3 regions of the Shewanella sp. LC6 genome follow, and region 2 is predicted to be linked to each of the others. Evidence: predicted binding sites of a transcription regulator. Region 2 holds the regulator's gene; each other region holds the start of a gene.

Evidence for each region. The regulator LexA, encoded in region 2, represses DNA repair genes until DNA is damaged. The targets are predictions, from matches to a motif close to TACTGTATNNNNATACAGTA.
Region 1: the regulator LexA is predicted to act here: its motif matches at 2,309-2,328, upstream of umuD (translesion error-prone DNA polymerase V autoproteolytic subunit).
Region 3: the regulator LexA is predicted to act here: its motif matches at 2,368-2,387, upstream of dinB (DNA polymerase IV).

The regions. Positions count from the first base shown of each region.
Region 1 covers NZ_CP043902.1:2,750,851-2,755,343, reverse strand. Annotated here, with positions in the region: gene FJD32_RS25085 (TonB-dependent receptor plug domain-containing protein) at 1-158, opposite strand, end outside; gene umuC (translesion error-prone DNA polymerase V subunit UmuC) at 613-1,887, opposite strand; gene umuD (translesion error-prone DNA polymerase V autoproteolytic subunit) at 1,884-2,291, opposite strand; gene FJD32_RS12450 (glucan 1,4-alpha-glucosidase) at 2,630-4,493, opposite strand, start outside.
Region 2 covers NZ_CP043902.1:4,855,820-4,860,312, reverse strand. Annotated here, with positions in the region: gene ctaD (cytochrome c oxidase subunit I) at 1-325, opposite strand, end outside; gene coxB (cytochrome c oxidase subunit II) at 335-1,876, opposite strand; gene FJD32_RS21675 (SulA-like leucine-rich domain-containing protein) at 2,282-2,794, opposite strand; gene lexA (transcriptional repressor LexA) at 2,791-3,411, opposite strand; gene plsB (glycerol-3-phosphate 1-O-acyltransferase PlsB) at 3,697-4,493, shown strand, end outside.
Region 3 covers NZ_CP043902.1:3,930,799-3,935,291, reverse strand. Annotated here, with positions in the region: gene FJD32_RS17705 (methyl-accepting chemotaxis protein) at 234-2,237, shown strand; gene dinB (DNA polymerase IV) at 2,412-3,491, shown strand; gene FJD32_RS17695 (aminoacyl-histidine dipeptidase) at 3,661-4,493, opposite strand, start outside.

The DNA.
Region 1 (4,493 bases), 2.1 Mb from region 2:
GTACGCTTAATACGTGAACCAGTTACTTCGATACGCTCAACTTTATCCTCGGCAACCGCGGTTTCATCAGCTGCGAAAACCAATGGTGATAAAGATGTTGATACTAAAGCAAGTAAACTAAAACGAACCGCACGTGCAACGGTTGTTTGCGTAATCATATTTTCATTCCCTTAACAATGCCGTGATGATCAGGAAGGGTTTCATCAAGGCTTATATTTTATGTGCAACTGCCCTCCATAGTCGGAAAACTATCATTAACAACTTTAATATCAACAGCTTAATTGTTTGTTTTGTGTTAATCGCATGTTGCTAATGTAAACTTGCAGAAGCTAATTAAGGTTGGCTTGAAGTAATAAGATGCGGTGCTGCATGTGAAAAAGGCTAGATTGTATCGCAATGTAACGTAACATCATCTTTACAATGTCAATCTTTAGGCTGAATGTTTTGTTTAGGTCAGTTTTGAATAATGTGATCGCTATCAATTTAAGATTAAAGGTGTTAATAGCATGAATCTTATTAGATGTTGAAATATAGACCATTATTGACTGTGTTTTAGCGGATTTAACAAATGGAACAGCTCTAGCATATTATTTCGTTGTTCATGCTTATGGCTTATTTTATTATCGGAATATGTCTCCATTGGGTAGTGTAGCGGGGAGAGAGTTGACCACGCTTCATTCTCCAATCGGCATTCAGTCCTTGTCCTGCAAATTGAATACTTCCTTTACCACTGTGATTGATACCATCAAGCAGTTTCATCAATTCTTTACTTTTAGGTTGTGGTTTGGCCTCGTCAAACAAGCCTAATTGAAACACGCCTGGCGCATAAAAATCTCCTAACATGACACCAGCTTTAGCATAGGCGGGACCTGTACGCCAAAGCCGATGCAATAGCCGCTGCGCTAACTCGATAAAATCACGGGTATCGTCACTAGGAGACACAAGATGTCCAGTCAATGCTTGGCTATATTGGGGCTGATGTTGAGTGAAATAACTGCTGCGAATAAACACTGATAAGGTGCGGGCAAACTGCCCCTCCGCTCGCAATTTCTCGCAGGCCCTAAAGGTATAGTCACTGATAGCCTGCTGCATCGCTTCAAAGGTGGTAATACGTGCGCCAAAGGAGCGCGAGCTGATGATTTGCTGCTTTGTCGCTACCACCTGCTGAATATCATCACAGGCAATACCGTTAAGCTCGTACACCGTTCGCTCAACCATGACGGAAAAATTGTCTCGGATAAGTTTAGGATGGGCATCTGCAAGCTGTAGAGCGGTATGGATGCCCATCAGTTTTAAACGTTGCGCAATTTTTCGGCCAATGCCCCAAACTTCATCAATGGGAGTGAGTGCCATTAACCGACGTTGGCGTTCTTTATCGCGTAAATCGACAACGCCTTGGGTGGCGGGATACTGTTTGGCGGCATAGTTAGCTAGCTTGGCTAAGGTTTTGCTCGGTCCAATTCCTACGCAGACACTGATGCCAATCCATTGCTGGATCCGCTGACGAATATCCGTGGCTAACTGGTTAATATCTTGACATTTATCGAGCCGAGACAGGTCCAAAAAAGCCTCATCGATTGAGTAGACTTCTACCCTAGGCACCATTTGCTCAAGTGTGGTCATGACGCGATTTGAAATATCAGCGTAAAGGGCATAGTTGGACGAAAATACCGCCACATTATGGGCGCGGATCATCTCCATCACTTGATAAACCGGCACGGCCATTTTTATGCCTAATTGCTTTGCTTCCGATGAACGCGCGACGACACAACCATCGTTATTTGACAGCACAACGATAGGTTTGCCCTGTAGATCGGGCCGAAACATACGCTCACAGGACGCATAAAAATTATTACAGTCTACGAGGGCGAATAAGTTGGCGGTCATTTGAGTTTTTTCACCACACAAGTCACGACACCGAATAGGTCTAACTCTGACTCGTGGCTGAGTGGAATTGCACTGTAGGCCGGATTACATGGCAATAATTGCACCACAGGACGTAATTGCAATTGCTTTACCGTAAATTCCCCATTGATGGCCGCCACTACAATATCTCCATGGGTGGCTTGTAAGGCTCGGTCAACCACTAATATATCACCAGAGGAAATTCCGGCATCGACCATCGAATCGCCTTGAACTTTGACAAAAAAGGTTGCGGTGGGGTGTTTGATACAAAGCTCATTTAGATCAAGCGATTGCTCAATATAATCATTGGCGGGAGAAGGAAATCCCGCCGCCACCGATGTGCTAAAGAAAGGGTATTGGATTTTTGATTGTTCAGGAGTAACCATGATCATATGCATCTAGATACTGTACATATACACAGTATAAGCTAACTTTAGCACATGTCGAAGGCGTTTATGTCATGTATTTGCTTAAGTAAACAATCACCCTATTGGAGTCTCGTGATCAAGCTGACTGACTTATGTAAGTCAATTTTTTATTGAAGTAACGGCAATAAAAACAAGTATTCACATAAAAACAGAGAATGCTTTTACGGTGCGCAGAATGGATGATGTGGGGCAAATTAAAGGTATTAAGTCGGTGCTGAATGATATGCCGCTTGTGATCATAAAGCCCGCAAAACTGAGGTTTTGCGGGCTTTACTCACAGGTATCAGCCTTAAAAATTATTTCAACGCCTCAGGGACGATGGGGTAGTTATCCCATACACGGCCGTCGCTCATTGAACGTACCAGCTTGATATATTCAGCATGGGTCCAGGCGAGCGGGGTGGCGGAGTTAGTGCCTTGGCCGAGTTGATATTGGTAACGAGTGGCGTTACCCACACCGTCCCATGCTTGTTCGGGGAGCATTAGACCCGCGTTGGCGAAGGTTTCCATCCCTTGCACATAGGTATTGATAAGTTGCTGCTTGGTTTGCTGTGCGTGAGCACCGCTTAGCTCTCCCTTGGCGCTGGCAAGGGCCAATTCAAAATGCCCACGCTCGCCAGTAAAGAAGGGCCAGACGCGGCCGCGTTGGTTGTCGCTATTACTGCCCGATTCGGCGTAGTTTGCGCCGGTTATAGTGTCTTCACCGTAGCCATCGTTACCGTAACGTCTAAAGCCTGGAACGCTGCTGCCATCCTTTGCCATAAAGTTGTATTTGAGGCGTAAATTGTCCTCAAGCTCGGTATTATCCACCAGCGCTAGGCTTTGATTAATCAGCTTATCGGTGGCGCCACGCACGCCATAGCGCACCAGTTCTAAAAAGCCGCCATCGAGGATCTGACGTTGATCTAATCCCGCACGGCCATTATTGGCGGCGAGTTGCTCGGCGCTGTTTGGCTCACCGTTGGGGCTTAATCGCAGATAATAAGGCGCCTTAATACCTTGGCTATCCGTGAGCAAACCTTGGGTCGTCACTAAGTGTTTTTCAAGTTGTTGATTAAGCGTTTTAGCGGTCGCGAGATAACGTTGACTGGCATCGCTGTCGTTTACTGCCTTGGCAATATCACTCGCGGCCACTAAGCCTGCGATCACTGCGGCCGTGGTGGAGGGCGAATAACCTGCCTGTTCTTCCCAACGTTCTTGTTGGGTTTTTGGTGGCGTAATTTGGGTGTGATTCCAGTCAAGATTGACTTCGCCGCCGCTGACTAAAAAGTCCGCCGCAGCTTTTAACATCTCTTGATACCAATGGTTAAGTTCAGCTTGACTGAGTACGCCTGCCTGCCAGAGTTTCCAGCCGAGCATGATAGGCATCGCCGTTTGGTCGAGCTGTACGCCCACCCATTCAATTTGGCCGTCCACATGGGTCTTTTGTAAAAACCAACCGGGTGTGCCGCTAAAGCCTGGGGTTTTATCGCTCACTTGCACCTTTTTAAGGTATTCAAAGGCGACTTTAGGCGTTTGGGTATCGCCCATGGCGAGAAATGCCATGGCGCATTGATAAAAGTCGCGCGGCCAAACAGCCTTGTAGCCCGTGCTGGGTGTGACAGCAGGGACGGTATCGCCCCAAGGATTAGAAAGCGAAGCGATAAGGGCGCCCGCGTAGGTTTTATCTTCCTGCGCCTTGAGTACCATGGCACTGGTATACAGCAGCTTGCCATTATCTGTTGTGCTTTGCGCCATAGCTGGCATCGCGGGCAGCGATTGTAAATAACTGTGCCAACCAGCGTTGTATTGACTCAGCACTGCGTCATACCCCGCCGTTAAGCTGGCGTTGGCATTGGCTAAACTGCTGGCCTCATCCTGGCCAAAACCAATCGCCAAATTCACATTAAGAGCTTGATTCGCTTGGAGTGCGGGATAACTGGCGGTAAAAGCAATGTTGCCTTGAGTCGGATTTTCGGCGCTGCTGGTGGCCTGATACAGCGTATCGAGCTTACCGTTATCGGCTAAATCGGCCAAACCGTCGGATACACCGACAAAACCGGTGGTCGCCTGCGCAAAGTCGATATCCGATTTCACCGTCATCACGCTGCTGTGGGGATTCGCCGTACGAGCGATAAGGGCTTGATGATCGATTCTGCCAATATCATTCGCGCCCGCATTA
Region 2 (4,493 bases):
GCGCACCAATCATCATCGGGATTAACCAGTTAGCTAGTCCGGTAAAGGCTGGCATCACTGCGCCGAATACCATGATTAGCCCATGCACTGTGGTCATTTGGTTGAAGAAGTTAGGCTCAACGAGTTGTAATCCGGGCTGAAAGAGTTCGGCGCGGATCACCATGGCCATCGCACCACCGGTTAAAAACATTATGAAACTAAACCATAGGTACAGGGTGCCAATGTCCTTGTGGTTAGTGGTGAGTAACCAGCGCATGATGCCTTTAGGTGCACCGTGATGGTGTTCATCATGGGCGGCAATTTGATCTTGAGTCAGTGTGCTCATCTTAATCCCCTACAGTCCATGGCGAGCAATATCAGCGGGTTGCACTGTATCGCCGGTATTATTGCCCCACGCATTGCGCTCATACGTAATGATGGCAGCAAGTTGTTGTGGCGTGAGTTGGTTGCCAAATGCCTGCATCGCCGTGCCCGGTTTACCGTGCATCACTATATCGATGTGATTGGCGACCGGACCCGTTGCGATAGTGCTACCAGCAAGGGCGGGGAAGGCGGGAGGCATACCTGCACCCGTTAGTTGGTGGCAGGCGGCGCAAACTGTGGCATAGGTCTTTTCTCCTTCGGCCATCAGTTCATCATGGCTGAGCGTGGGAAGACTCGCGGGATCGACACTGGCGATGGGCTCTGTCGCCGCTTTGGGCGCATCGGTGGTTGAGGGGGGCTGAGTCGTTGCTACTGGTTCGCTATTGGTGCCACCGGATTTATGGGCATCAACGTCTTTGGCTTGCACCGCATCACCCGTGTTGTTGCCCCACGCATTACGCTCATAGGTAATCACTGCGGCAATTTCTTGGGGCGTTAATTGTTTGCCAAAGGCTTGCATGGCCGTACCCGTTTTACCATTGAGCACGATTTCAAGATGACCGCTCAGCGGCCCGGTAGCTATGGGGCTGCCTTTGAGATGAGGGAATACGCCTTTTAGACCTTCGCCATTAGGTTGATGGCAGGCTGCGCAGTGACCAAGGTAAACTTGCTCACCCTGAGTCATCAGCTCTTCTTTACTCAGTGTTTGCGATAAGGCGGCTTGTGCGGCTTGCGCTGCGGCATTGGCGGCTTGTTTTTGTTCTGCAACCCAAGCATCGAACTCGGCTTCGGGCAGTGCCTGAACCACTATCGGCATAAATCCATGATCTTTGCCGCAAAGTTCGGCACATTGGCCACGGTAAATGCCGGGTTTATCGATACGGGTCCACGCCTCGTTGATAAACCCTGGGTTAGCATCTTTTTTCACTGCAAAATCTGGTACCCACCATGAATGGATAACATCTTCAGAAGTCATCAGAAAGCGGATTTTTCTATTTACAGGCAGGACAAGGGGCTTATCGACCTCGAGTAAGTAGTGCTCTCCCTTGGCCTCACTACCTTCGATTTGAGGTCTTGGTGTGGCGAGAATACTGTAAAACTCAATATCTTGATCGAAATAGCTGTAATGCCACTTCCATTGCGATCCTGTGACTTTTACCGTGAGATCGGCATTGCTGGGGTCTTCCATGGCAATCAGAGTTTTAGTTGCCGGAATCGCCATTAAGATCAGAATGATAAAGGGAATTATCGTCCAAGCGATCTCAACTTTTGTACTCTCATGGAAGTGTGACGCGACCGCGCCCTTGGATTTTCTGTGGTTGATCATGGCATAAATCATCACGCCAAAAACCACTAAGCCTATCGCGCAGCAGATATACAGAATCGTCATGTGCAGGTGGTATACCTTGCCACTGATTTCTGTTACGCCAGGCGTCATATTGAACCGCATGTCTGCTGCGGCCAACGGTGGGGCGAATAGCACCACGAGTAAACAATACAACCATTGCTTCACAAGACTTCTCCTCTGCTAATTGCAAATAGCAACTACAAAGAAGAGCAACACAGTAAGTCTCAACTCTATGCAAACTCTTCAGTTCCCAAAAAAGTGTTTCTGACTTCAACGTGCGTTGGCGGCTTACTTATGATCAAGTATTGTTACTGCTGGTATTAGCCACACTGGCACATACTGCTGAATAAACCCATTATTCTCAATTTTTGTGGGCGAGCGATATTCGAAAATAACGCGATATTTCTGCCTAAACAGGCGATATATCATGTGCGCCTAAATCAAACATACTTGCTGTTTAAAAATTGATCAAGATCACTTCTTTTTCTAATTGTCTGAAAAATTGCCAAAAAAAAGCCTCACATTCACAGGTGAGGCGGCTTTCAAGGCTAAATACGGTGTGAAAAATTTTTAATGAACAGAGCTGAAAAATGCGGGTTGAGTAAATTTAGTCGATTGGGTGAGATTGGTGCTAGAAGGTTGGTCATTCGTTGAACCTTCAAGCACGATACCCATTGCACGTGCGCTCTTTGCTACAATTTGTAGGCGACGATTATCGCGAGTATCTAGGGCGTTAATCCAAGTAATCACTGCGCTAGATGTGCCACTGGTTAAGGCTTTTTCCATCGCCCAAAGGGTTTCGACCTCATCTTTTGCGTGAACCAATAGTACGCGATCCATACGCACACCTGCGTTTGCTAATAGCTGCTTGTAGCCAATACTAGGTGGGTTGATGAGCACTATCCATCTTCCCTGTTGGCTCAGTTGGGCAAGTTGTTTGCTCAGCTGTGTCAGCTCTTGGCGCCCTTGGCTCTGAGTTGGCATAGTGACTATTGATGTATGCTGCCAGTCGGTCTCTGTATCTCGAACCGTATCGAGCCATAAACCGGGGTGACGCGGGGCATTACCTAATAGTTTGTTCATAGCCAATCTCCATTGCGGATCACCCCTACGGCGAGCCCTTCAATTGTTAGACTTTGGAAACTCAAATCGACTTTAATCGGTGAATAGTCTTCATTCTCGGCATGTAGGTAGACAAAATTACCTTTTTTTTCAAAGCGTTTTACGGTTACATCATCGTCAACGCGAGCAACAACAACTTGTCCATTGCGCGCTTGTTGTACTTTATGAACGGCAAGCAGGTCACCCTCAAGGATGCCGATATTCTTCATACTGTCGCCTTTTACGCGCAGCAGGAAATCGGCAGCAGGGTGGAACATGCTGGGGTCGACTTGGTAATACTGTTCGACATGCTCTTGGGCGAGAATCGGTTCACCCGCTGCCACTTGGCCGATAAGTGGCAAGCCTGTTTCGCGGTTATCTTCTTCCTCTACAGGGAGACGGATCCCGCGGGAAGTACCAGGCATGATCTCGATGCAGCCTTTTTTCGCCAATGCCTTAAGGTGTTCCTCTGCGGCATTTGCACTTTTAAAACCCAAACGGGTGGCAATTTCGGCCCGAGTGGGTGGCATGCCAGTCTCGGCAATATTACGTTTAATCAACTCTAAAATTTCGGCTTGGCGTGGCGTCAACGGTCTCATGGTCTTTCCTGTTTTTCTATACAGTTACTGTTAGTATATACAGTATTATTGGTAGTGCAAGTATTAACCACTTTTAACTTGGTCAGCTAGATCTGCAAATAACCGTAATCGTCATCTATGGGGTGAATGCCATTTGCACGGTATCAATAAATGGTGTCGCCTAAAGTGCGTTACTAAGTCATTAAAATCAGCAGCTGAATCCTGCATCTTTAGGTTGTTTGGGTATATTCTCTAGAATCTGGTATTCTATGGGGCTAATGAACGTACTTACATTGCATAAGAATAATGCCTAAACAAGACTCTCTTTGGTTGAAATCATTACGTTGGATCCAAAAGCACTTAGTGCACACTATTGTTGTGCCACAGGATCCCTTTGCCGATCTGAATCTGGATGCCTCCAGACCGCTTGCTTATGTAATGAAAACAGAATCCCTGAGTGATATTGCTGCGTTAAGCGAGATCACCACGAAACTTGGTTTGCCAAGCCCTTACGAGCCGCTGGTGGTGAATGGCGTTGTGGCGCCACGGGTGGTATGCCTTGAAGGTCGTAAGCCTTTATTTGGTGAACGCGCCAGTAATGAGCCATTCCTCGAATGTTTTATGCGTTTGTTGGCCGTCCATAAGGAAAAGCCAGAGTTAGATATCCAGCTGGTGCCTGTGAGTCTGTATTGGGGTCGTACTCCGGGTAAAGAAGACGACACCATGAAGGCGGCAGTGCTTGAGCGCGAGAACCCTACTTGGTTACGCAAGTGTTTGATGATCTTATTCTTAGGTCGTCATAACTTTGTGCAATTTTCTAATGCGGTATCGCTGCGTTACATGGCCGACGAACATGGTACCGATATGGGCATTGCCCATAAATTGGCTCGAGTAGCGAGAGTACATTTCCGCCGCCAACGTAAGGTGATGACGGGGCCTGTGTTGCCTAATCGTCAGGCGTTATTCCATTCCTTGCTGAAATCTGAATCCTTACGCAAGGCGATTCAGGAAGAAGCCGCGAGCAAGAAGATTTCTGAAACCCAAGCGCGTGAAACGGCAATTGAATATCTTGATGAAATTGCGGCGAATTATTCCGATAGTCT
Region 3 (4,493 bases), 930 kb from region 2:
TTTTGAGTATTTGGTCTAACATTCTGTAAAAGTTAGTGATAGTAATGGGATCTTCTGATGGAAGTCCTTTGTTTAGTGATTCCTATTATTTGCTAATGTCTTTTCTTTACAAATACTTGTTTACGTTTTTTCTCATCATTTCGGCTGTTGTTGGCGGGTAAAAATTGTTACCGTGTGAAACTGTTTTTGCATGATTTTTTGTTAAGTGGTTGATCAGCCAGACGGGAAGATGAATGAGATATATAAAACGTTCTCTAAGTTTGCAGTTAGTGGTCACTATCGTCGGTGCCCTTGCTGTACTTCTTACTTTAGTTGCTGCTTTGCTCGTGAATAAAGAAAGTAATAACACACGTAAGCAAGTGGATGCGGACATTTCGGCGCTCGTAGCCTTAAAGGCCAATGAGATTGGTGGTTATTTTGTGGCTAAGGGGCAAGTGATCCACTCAGTATTTGCCGAGCCAGGGCTTATCAACTGGTTTAGCCAATACCATGCCCGTGGCAGTAACTTAGCCAATGATCAGCAGTATCAAGATATTATTCGTTATTTCCGCTCGTTTTCCGACCGTGATAGCGATGTGAAGTCAGTGTTCTTCGGCTCGGCAAATACCTTTGAATATTTCGACCTCAATGGCCGTTTCGATGGCGATCCAAACTATTACACCAATAAACGTCCTTGGTGGCAGGAGGCTATCGATCAGCGCGGCCTATTTGTGGGCGATCCTGCGGTCGATGCCAACGATGGCTCGATTTCGGCCACAGTTAAAACCCCAGTCTATGGCGCCAATGGTGAGCTGATTGGGATTGGTGGTATGGATATTCTAATCGATACCATTGGCAAAACCCTGTTAGCGCCAATCAAATACCGCAATTACGGCCAAGCCTTCCTGATGACGGACGAAGGTAAGCTGGTTTATTTCCCTGGATTCTCGGATAAATTCCCGCCGGGCTCACTTGCGAATCAAATCGATAACCAGTTTAAGGACACCTCAGGCTTTACCGCCTTAAGGCAGCAAATGCAGCGCGAAGCGAAGGGCTTTGCCGAAGTCACCTTTAACGGAGTGCCGCAGCGGGTAACCTTTGTGTCCGTGGGCGGCGATTATCCAAAGCAGAAATGGCACTTAGCCTTTATGTTGCCCCATGAGGTGATTGAAGCGCCTGTGACCGAAGCCTTTTGGAATGCCTGTTTTGTTGCCTTAGGAATTATGCTCTTGGTTGGCATCACAGTATGGTTGATGTTGTTGCCCTTTAGACGCCAGCTTGGCAAATTGCTGGATGCTATGGAAGACATTGCTGAGGGTGATAGTGATTTATCCCAACGCATTTTAATGGAGCGCGAAGATGAGTTAGGCAAGCTGGGTGATGCCTTCAACCGCTTTGCCGAAAAGGTGCAGCAGATGCTGCTGCATACCCGACATCTTACTCAAGAGGTTGGCACCGGGGTGATGGATGCGCGCCAAGTGTGCGATCTAGCCGTCTCTTCAGTGTCGTCGCAAAAACAACAAATCGATTCAGTGGCCACGGCCGCTACCCAAATGGCGCAGACGAGCCAAGAAATGGCGATTAGCGCTCAACGGGCGAATGATTTTGCCGAAAAGGCACAGACTCAGGCCCATGACGGTACTCAAATTGTGTCCCGCGCGACCGAAGGCATGAAGGCATTATCGGTTCAAGTGATTGAGGCGGCTAAAGTCATCAAGGAGTTACGTAGCAGCTCAGAGCAAATTGGCGAAGTGTTAAGCGTAATCCGCAACATTGCCGACCAAACCAACTTGCTGGCGCTCAATGCGGCCATTGAGGCAGCGCGGGCGGGTGAGCAAGGCCGAGGTTTTGCTGTGGTGGCCGATGAAGTGCGAACTCTCGCATCCCGCACCCAAGATTCTACCGCCAACATTCAAGGGATTATCCAAACCCTGCAGCAGAGCGCGCTACAAGCCGAGCAGGTGATGGAGTCTGGGGTTGAGCAGGCAAGGGTCGGACAAGACTTGACCACACAAGTGGAGCAAGCCTTAAGTGATATCGCCAGTGCGATTGTGTCGATTCAGCAGCAAACGGTGGAAATTACCGTGGCGATAGGCCAGCAGGCAGTGGTTGCCGATGAAGTGGCGCAAAACGTGGTGAGCGTGCGTGGTTTATCCGATCAATCCCTATTGTCAAGCCAAGATCTCTCCCAAAGTCTACAAGGATTTGAGCAAGCAACTCGAGAACTGACACGTAATATTGGTCAATTTAAAATTTAAACGCTGTTGTTTTAAAACCAAAGGAGCCTTAGCGCTCCTTTGGCTTTTTTGGGAATGTTATGCTTGGATAAGGATGCTTGAGTCGATAGATGAACTTCGCGACTGCGTAAATATGTCCTAGATACTTGATTACTGTTTTTATATACAGTATTTTGGGTGTTGGAGGAACCTTTAGTGCGAAAAATCATTCATGTTGATATGGATTGCTACTTTGCTGCGGTGGAAATGCGAGACTTTCCCGAATACCGTGGTAAACCGCTGGCCGTTGGTGGTAGCCGTGAGCGGCGAGGGGTTATCAGCACCTGTAATTACGAAGCGCGCCGATTTGGTGTGCGCTCTGCTATGGCAACGGCTTATGCGCTTAAACTGTGCCCTGACTTAATCCTTGTCCCCGGTCGAATGCAGGTCTATAAGGAGGTATCGCAACAAATTCGCGCTATCTTCTCTCGATATACTGAATTGATTGAACCCCTCTCCCTCGATGAAGCCTACTTAGATGTTAGCGATTGCAAGCTGTTTAAGGGCTCTGCAACTCTGATTGCAGAAGCGATTCGCCATGATATTTTGGCCGAAACAGGGCTTACTGCTTCGGCTGGCGTTGCTCCTGTTAAATTCCTCGCCAAGGTGGCCTCTGACTTAAATAAACCTAATGGTTTGTATGTTATTTCGCCCGACAAGGTTCCTGAGTTTATTAAAACCTTATCCCTACGCAAGATCCCCGGTGTGGGGAAAGTCACCGCAGAAAAACTTTCCTCTTTAGGGTTGAATACCTGCGGCGATATACAAACTTATCCAAAACAAGACCTTATTACTCGTTTTGGCAAATTTGGTGCTGTATTAATTGAAAGATCCCATGGGATTGATGAGCGTGGGTTATCAGTGAGTCGCGAGCGTAAATCTGTCGGCGTTGAAACTACGTTGGCGCAGGATATTTACAGCCTCGAGCAGTGCCAGCAGGTAATGTCGGGATTAATACAAGAGTTATCAACTCGCCTAAGTCGTAGTGCCAAGGATCGACAAATCCATAAGCAGGTGGTGAAGCTTAAATTCAGTGACTTTAAACAGACCACAATCGAGCATCGCAGTGACGAGGTATCCATAGTGATGTTTTATGAGTTACTGAGCCAAGCAATGGCAAGGCAAGAGGGCCGTGGAATTCGATTACTCGGGATTTCTGTTGGACTCGCCGAGAGTAAAGATACGCTTCAGCCAATCATGGCTCGCGAGACTAAGCAGTTGGATTTGGTATTTTAATATCAATCTTACTGGGCGGATCTCGCTCAGCGCTAATCAAACCTAACTTAGTTAACGCGATAATAAGCCTTACGCAGTGCATAAATAAAAGGTACAAAAAGACCGCATTGGTGAACTCTCTGCGGCCTTTGTCATTTAAGTCTGCTTAGTGACTATTCATCTGTAGCGACTATTCACCTTTAGCGGGAATGCGCTCTAGCACGGCTAATAGTAGATCCCAGTATTGACCAACGGTGGTGATATTGACCATTTCATCTGGGCCGTGCGGATAACGGATGGTCGGGCCAATCGACACCATGTCCATTTCTGGATAGGGCTTTTTAAACAGACCACATTCAAGGCCGGCGTGGATCACCATAATAACCGGTTCTTTATTGTAGATTGACTCATAGGTCTCACGCACAATTGCCATTACCGGCGAAGTGTTGTCTGGCTTCCAACCCGGGTAAGCACCGCTAAGTTCAATATCTGCACCCGCTAAGTTGGTTAACGCAGTAAGCATGCCTTCAACTTGGCTACGGCCAGAATCGATGAGCGAGCGAATTAAGCAAAGAATGCTGACTTCTTCATCGTTAGTGCTGATCACACCAACGTTGAGTGAGGTTTCGGTTACGCCAGTTACTTCATCACTCATGCGCATTACCCCGTTAGGGCAAACATGCAATAAGTCGATAAGGGTATTTTGGCTGTTTTCGCTCATCACGCGTTTTGGCGTTGGGATTTCGCTCAATACTAAGCGCATATCTGGGTCGGCAATGGCCAGCTCGGCGCGGACTAAGGCTTCAAAAGCACGCACTTTTTCATTCAGTGCATCGACATTTTCAGCAGGTAACATAAAGCTGATATTGGCTTCGCGTGGGATAGCATTACGCAGTGAACCACCGGTAAATTGGGTTAACTCTAGGGCTAATTCATCGGCATTTTCGAACAGGAAGCGCGCCAAAATCTTGTTGGCGTTGCCACGACCCAAATGGATGTTGACCCCAGAGTGACCACCTTTTA